DNA from 3 places in the Paenibacillus sp. FSL F4-0236 genome. Region 3 is predicted to be linked to each of the others. Evidence: riboswitches for the same ligand, from Rfam matches in the RefSeq annotation. Region 3 holds a riboswitch; each other region holds the start of a gene.
What was found. Region 3 has a riboswitch for cyclic di-GMP ahead of NSQ29_RS24215 (transglutaminase-like domain-containing protein). Riboswitches for the same ligand answer to the same signal wherever they lie in the genome.

Region 1: it holds a riboswitch for cyclic di-GMP, as region 3 does, so the genes downstream of both, NSQ29_RS28195 (NPCBM/NEW2 domain-containing protein) here and NSQ29_RS24215 (transglutaminase-like domain-containing protein) in region 3, are expected to answer to the same signal.
Region 2: it holds a riboswitch for cyclic di-GMP, as region 3 does, so the genes downstream of both, NSQ29_RS05465 (thiamine pyrophosphate-binding protein) here and NSQ29_RS24215 (transglutaminase-like domain-containing protein) in region 3, are expected to answer to the same signal.

Annotation. Positions count from the first base shown of each region.
Region 1 is NZ_JBBOBK010000001.1:6,305,929-6,308,198, reverse strand. Features, by position in the region: gene NSQ29_RS28195 (NPCBM/NEW2 domain-containing protein) at 1-979, opposite strand, end outside; cyclic di-GMP riboswitch class I at 1,134-1,220, opposite strand; gene NSQ29_RS28190 (hypothetical protein) at 1,378-1,944, opposite strand; gene NSQ29_RS28185 (EAL domain-containing protein) at 2,060-2,270, opposite strand, start outside.
Region 2 is NZ_JBBOBK010000001.1:1,209,609-1,211,878, forward strand. Features, by position in the region: gene NSQ29_RS05465 (thiamine pyrophosphate-binding protein) at 1-1,284, opposite strand, end outside; cyclic di-GMP riboswitch class I at 1,403-1,498, opposite strand; gene NSQ29_RS05470 (methyl-accepting chemotaxis protein) at 1,689-2,270, opposite strand, start outside.
Region 3 is NZ_JBBOBK010000001.1:5,424,900-5,427,169, reverse strand. Features, by position in the region: gene NSQ29_RS24225 (GtrA family protein) at 1-244, shown strand, start outside; gene NSQ29_RS24220 (class D sortase) at 279-929, shown strand; cyclic di-GMP riboswitch class I at 1,054-1,134, shown strand; cyclic di-GMP riboswitch class I at 1,243-1,323, shown strand; gene NSQ29_RS24215 (transglutaminase-like domain-containing protein) at 1,337-2,146, shown strand.

The sequences.
Region 1 (2,270 bases), 880 kb from region 3:
TCGGCTGGTCATCGAGCATGTATTCCGGTTTCGTACCTGGATAGCTCCCACCGTTCACCGTTACTTTTGATACATTAGAGTTAGGCATTCTATAAGCTTCGCTATAGGCATTTTCATATGCTGTACCATAGCCTTTTAGCTTCGAAACCTTAGCCGCTTTTGCCTCTATTTGATGATTCTCCAGAAGTACTTTTGCATTCTCTATATCTGCTTGAAACTGCGCGTACAGTGGATGTGTCTGCACTTCTTGTTCTAAAGTCGTTAATTTCTCCACCGTATTAAATGCTGCGCTAACTTGACTCAAGGTATCATCTGTAAATAAATTTTTCATTTTAGCGGATACGGTATCTTCTTTGTAAAAAGAAAACTCAGCTGCACTCGCCCAATCTTGGTTAGCTTTTTTAAAGACAAATTTAAGTCTCTTGAAGGCTGTGGGTGCAAACTGAATCTCTACTACGTCACCTGCTCCGCCTTTATATTCTCCAGAGGATACTAGCGTATAATCGCCTGCATCCGTAGTTGAACCATAAATATCAAATTCCTGAGCAAACCCCTTCCCCTTTGCACTGGATTGTCTTGCAGCATATACGATTCTATTTAATTCAGTGGACTCATTGAAAACAAAGACAACCTCATTCGTAAACGTTGAACTATTCGGTTTGCCCGTTTCCCAATGCGTACTCATATCGCCATCCATAGCCTTAGCTATAGGTGAACCTGAGTAGTTACCACCGTTATTGGTAATGGATTTAATATTCGCAGGATTCATTCTAAAAACATCATTATAAGCGCCTAGGATAGCCTTGCCGTACAGATCAAACGGAATAACTGACGCATTGCTGAATAGGTCAGCCTTGCTTTGTACTACAGTGTTCACTACACTTACCTTGCTTACATCACTTGCTAAAGCATAACCTGCCTCACTCGAAAAACTAGCTAACATGGCTGCCGATGTAGCGATCGCAATCATTTTTTTCATCTTTTCTACCCCCCAGATGTAATATGAATCTCTTCCGTGACTAAAAATAGGCAAAAAAAAAACTACCCCAAAAGAGTAGCTTGATTGCGTATAAAGTCGCATAAAAACTAAGACTTAATTTTTATTAAACTTTAACAAAAAGCGTAATACACTCTTTGGCAGCTGGCTGACAATAGTTATGATAACCTTAGTCCCTATAGCTTTGCGTCCCTACATTTCCATAGGTTTGCCTATGAAGTTTCGAATACATTACAAAGAGTAACATAACGCTACATCTGATCGCATGATTAATTGGTATGAAATCCGAATAGGTAATTGCAATTACTTTTTCTATCGTGATAGATATTCTTTATCGAGTATCCCGGAAGAGAGAGGAACCTTTAGGACTGGAGGTCTACTTAACTCCCCGCACCAAACAAACGCCGGAACCAATTCCACACATCGCCCGTGATGGGAATTAACCCGAAGCCATGCTCGCCAACTGCGATTAGACCATATGCCCATTGGCCAATAGCTACTGCTCCCCCAGCAATCCGTCCTATGGCTACCGCCCCAAATGCCGTATCACCTATGGCGACAGCTCCCAACGCTTTTTCGGCTATCGCGATCGCGCCTACAGCCACTCCTGCAATGGCAATCGCTCCAGCTGCGAAGCCAAGCCAGCTAATTGCTATCGCTCCAAGGGCTAACCACATTCCTAGTGATATTGCACCCACGGATAGAACCCCTACGCTTATCGCACCTATGGAAATCAAGCCTACAGCTACATCTCCAATAGCAATTAATCCAACAGCTGTCTTCACTTGTGGCTTGCTTCCGTGACCATACCCCTGACCTGAGTAGCGACCCAAATTGCTGCGAATACTTACCACCGGAAATGATGGAGACGGCCATTGATAATCAATTTCTCGTCCACCTAACCCTCTAGAATCCGCCCAGTGTGTGATGTACTTATGCCATTTCATATCCATCCCGTCCCCCTTCTCAATTACCTTAATTATACAACCCCGGGGGTTGGCTGTACTCAGACTCTGACCTGAAATTCATCTCATCCTCTAGACGGAGTTATACTCATTAGGATCACTGTTTGGGAATAGGATCAGGCTTTCCAAATAAATATCCCTGAAACAACTGATAACCACTCTGCTTAAGCCATTCAAAGTCCTCTCTAAACTCCACACCTTCTGCTAAAGGAACGGATTGGATTTCTAAAGCTTTTTCCAAAAATTGTTTAGCTATTTTCTGTTTGTTCAGATCGCTGTACACACCCTGAACATATTTCATATCCAGC
Region 2 (2,270 bases), 4.2 Mb from region 3:
TTCTTCTGGAGCAGCAACCTTTGCACCAATCGCCATCCCGATGGAATTACCCATACAAGCAAAGTAAGCATCGAAAACAAAACTGCCCGGTTTCTTAACCTTGTACCATTTCGCAGCATGGAAACCGTGACTTCCATCATCAACAAAGACTGTGCTGTTATAAGGAATCAAATCACTCATCGTACTCAAGACCGATGCAAGTGAAAGGTTTGGTAAAATCGGAGGCTCTTCGGTATAATCGGAATTTGTCGGTGCTTCGCGTTTTGTGATGTTGTTCGTGTCAATATTATTGAGATAGTAAACTAGATTGTCGCGTAGATCTCCAGTCACTGGAATCGTTTTAGAGAACAATATTTTTCCGACAAAAGTCGGATCACTATCAAACTGAATTAATGTTGCAGGATGATTTTCCCTTTTAAGATTACAAATAGTCATATCACTTAAACGTGACCCGAGAACGATAAATAGATCACTTTGATTCAGCAAGTCATCCCCATGGGTACAACCGCCTACTCCAATTGGACCGTGATAGAGTGGATGATCCCAAGCTATAGCCCCTTTACCACCTGGAGATGTAACTACAGGAATATTAAATGTTTCCGCTAATTGAATTAGCTCACTATGTGCTCCTGAGCGGTTAACGCCTTTACCCGCGATAATTATTGGATTCTTAGAGCTATTTATAGCATCAAGTACACGGTCGATATTAGCATGGCTAACCAGTGATTCGCGTTCAGGGATTACAATATTACATTCCTCTAGCAATTCCGTTTGTACATCAAAGGGAATACAAAGGTGAACTGGACCACGATTACCGCTCAAAGCAATGGATATGGCATGATTAAAGATTGTGTTAAAGTGATCTCCACGTTCAATAAGCTTGCTATATAAGGTGGCAGGTCTAAACATATCAGCTAAATCAGCTAGAAAAGAAGTAGAGTCCTGACATTGGGGAATTCCAAGCTCTTTAATAGATTGATGGCCAGTAATAAATAGGACAGGTAGGTTGTTAGCCTTAGCATGTGCTGCTGCAGTTAATAGGTTTGTTCCACCAGGACCTGAAGTACCAAAAGCTACACCTAGTTTTCCAGTTTTAAGCGCATACCCGGCTGCTTCGAAGCCGGAACTGGACTCATGTCTCCCAGGAATAAATTCAATACCGTAATCTACCATTTTAAGAACAATAGGACAAATGGATTTCCCAATAATACCAAAGGAATGGGTAACACCTAGGTTCCGTAGTGCTTCCGACATGTAATCTGCGACTGTCTTCAAAAAATACACCTCACAAGTTGATTGTTATTTTAAAATCAAACATTAGAAAACCTGTGCTCTGAATTAGGGCACAGGTTGGTGGCATAAATCGCCATAGAGACTGAACAATTGTTCAGTCGTCTTGGTTTTCTGCAACCTGGCAGTCATGGCCTCTGATTAAAAATGAGGCTGTAGATCCATGGTTTTGCGTCATCCTCTTTCGAAGATTTTGCCAATATTAATTTTAAAATTTATAAGAAGAATTTTCCTTTACAATATATTCCTAGAGTACCTTTGTCAATATATTTTCGCAAATTAACTCGAATTTTGACGAAAGTCTTGTCCAACCTATGAAATAATAGATATAAAAAAACTCCCCCTAAGTCAAAACTTAGGAGGAGTTTTTGGACTTGTTTATATGATTTGCAAGTGACTTAAAACTTGAAAATATGGATAGTCTTCTGTAGATTAAACACAGCCTGTGTCATTTTCTCAGTTTCTTCAGCGACGGACTGCAGGGCATTAATTTGTTCATTCATAGCGGCGGATACTTCCTCGGTGCCGGCAGCGGTTTGCTGTGTGATCGCAGAGATATTCTCTATTGCACTTGAGATTTTCAAGGCACTTTCCAACATCAGATCACTTTCAGCAGAGAAGGAAGAGATTTGCTCGGTAATATACTGCACACTTTGCACAATTTGAGCAAAGATATGAGCAGATTGAGTGATCATCTCATTCTGTACCTGTACGACTTCTTCGTTGATAGCGATATTGTCAATCGCTTGTTTGATATCAGTTTCGATGCTCCGAACTAAGCCAAAGACTTCCTTCGTTGAAGCCGTTGATTCCTCGGCAAGTTTACGAACCTCCTGTGCGACTACAGCAAATCCTCGACCATGCTCTCCGGCGCGTGCTGCTTCGATGGAGGCATTCAGCGATAAGAGGTTGGTCTGCTCAGCGATCTCTGTGATGGTTTTTGTAATCATCGTAATTCCGCGAGCATTATGAGACAGGGC
Region 3 (2,270 bases):
GAACAGCTTTATTTTGAATAAAAAAGTAACCTTCAAGGATCGTGACCGTGGCAATAAAGAGGGTTTTGATAAGACGCAGTTGCTGAAGTTTATCGTACTGAATCTGGTAGTACTCGGAATATCGCTGTTGCTAATGCATCTGTTGACTGACAAACTAGGCATTCAAGTGTTGATCTCTAAGGTATTAGTAACGTTTGTGACGGTGATTATTAACTTCTTCGGAAGTCGTAAATGGGTATTCTAAAGTTCAGTAGAACCAATCTACGGAGGTGAAAATCATGCGTAAATTCTCGTATGTGCTCATACTGGCGGGGATCCTTATCATGCTCTATCCAAAAGCTAACGAATGGTATAACGACTGGCAGCAGGATAAGCTATTAGAATCAGCTGAACTGAGCACCAGTGAAAGTACTCCACCACCTGATCTAAAGAGCAGATATGCCGAGGTCACTCAGCTACTAGCGGAGGAATCAGCTTTAGATGCACAAGCACAGCCGCAAGAAACAGAAAAGCCGGAACCGGAAATTGAAGTGGGTGGCAAAGTTATCGCATTAATTGAGATCGATAAGATCGATCTGAAGCTACCTGTATTAGAAGGGGCTACTAAAGCGAATATGAAGCATGCTGCGGCCCATATGAAAGAAACAACTCCAATAGGAGAAATAGGGAACGCCGCAATAGCTGCACATAGAGCTAGAACTACGGGCAGATTGTTTAACAGGCTGAATGAGGTTGTGATTGGGGATACGATTACGGTAAAGACTAGCGATCAGACTTATAATTACGAGGTTTATGATATTTCTGTTGTACTTCCTAGTGATGTGTCTGTTCTAGACGGGAATAACAAAGATAAAATTCTTACTCTAATTACGTGTGACCCACTAGTAGATCCTACACATCGTTTGATTGTTCATGCCAAGCTTTCCTAATCGTTGACGAGAAATAACAAGAAAACTCAAATACAGAGAAATAACTATAAAATAATAGTAAATCTAGCAATTTTGTTCTTGTTTACGAGGATAAATATGGTAGTATAAGACTATAAAAGCTAAACACGATAAACGGCAAACCTATCGAAAGGTAGGGACGCAAAGCTAAAGGGCCTTCCCGTAAGGATGGCAGCCAGTTACCGAATGAAGAGGCTTTTTTTGTTTTTATAAAATATATAAGAATCTTAGATTCATATTTCTACTTGGACTGATTCTGTTAATTTGTCTAGTGAAATTAGAACAGATAGAGCTTATACGATAACGGCAAACCTATCGAAAGGTAGGGACGCAAAGCTAAAGGGCCTTCCCGAAAGGATGGCAGCCAGCTACCGAAAGGGGTTTTATCCGTGAAAAAGGTTTATTTTATGATGGTGGCGCTGTTCGTACTGATTACTGCGGTTCCGGTAAGCACAGCTCAAGCCGCAAGTGTAGATGCAAGCTGGTTGATTACATCGAAAGTGGCTCAAGGTGTTATTGGAATTAACTATGATATTCCGAAAGATAAAAGAATCAAACTCATGATCACTAAAGACAACAGCAGCTATACATATAACTTATATGCTTCTGAACAAGCTGAGGACTTCCCTTTACAACAAGGTAATGGTACTTATAAGGTTTCTGTTCTTGAGAATACAACCGGCAATAAATACAAAGCGTTATATTCCGAAGTAGTAGACGTAACCATGAGTGACTCGAATTCCGTATATTTGGGCTCCGTACAGAATGTGAAATGGAGTTCTTCTGATAAAGCGATCCTTAAGGCAAAAGAGCTTACAAAAGGCAAAACAACAGATGAAGAGAAAGTTAAGGCAATCTATAACTATGTAGTTGCTAATGTACAATACGATTATTCTCTTGCTAATAACGTAACAACAGATTACATTCCGAACATTAACAACACTTTGAATACTAAAAAAGGAATCTGCTATGACTATGCTTCTCTTTTTGCCGCAATGCTGCGTAGTGTAGATGTGCCTGCTAAATTGGTGATGGGGAATACTAGCTACGTTACGCAATACCATGCATGGAATGAAGTGTTGATGGATGGGAAATGGGTTACTATTGATACAACGGTAGATGCATCGTCAGCGAAGAGTAAGAAGAATACGGATTTTATTAAGGCTTCAAGTAAGTATACTGCAGCAAAATACTATTAATTTGCATCGCTAGATTCATAACTCTATTAAATAAACAACCAGCTTAATTATTAAGCTAGTTGTTTATTTTTCTATTAGGGGTTGCTTTTCTATGAATAGATAGGTTATTATAGTTAAGCGTTGT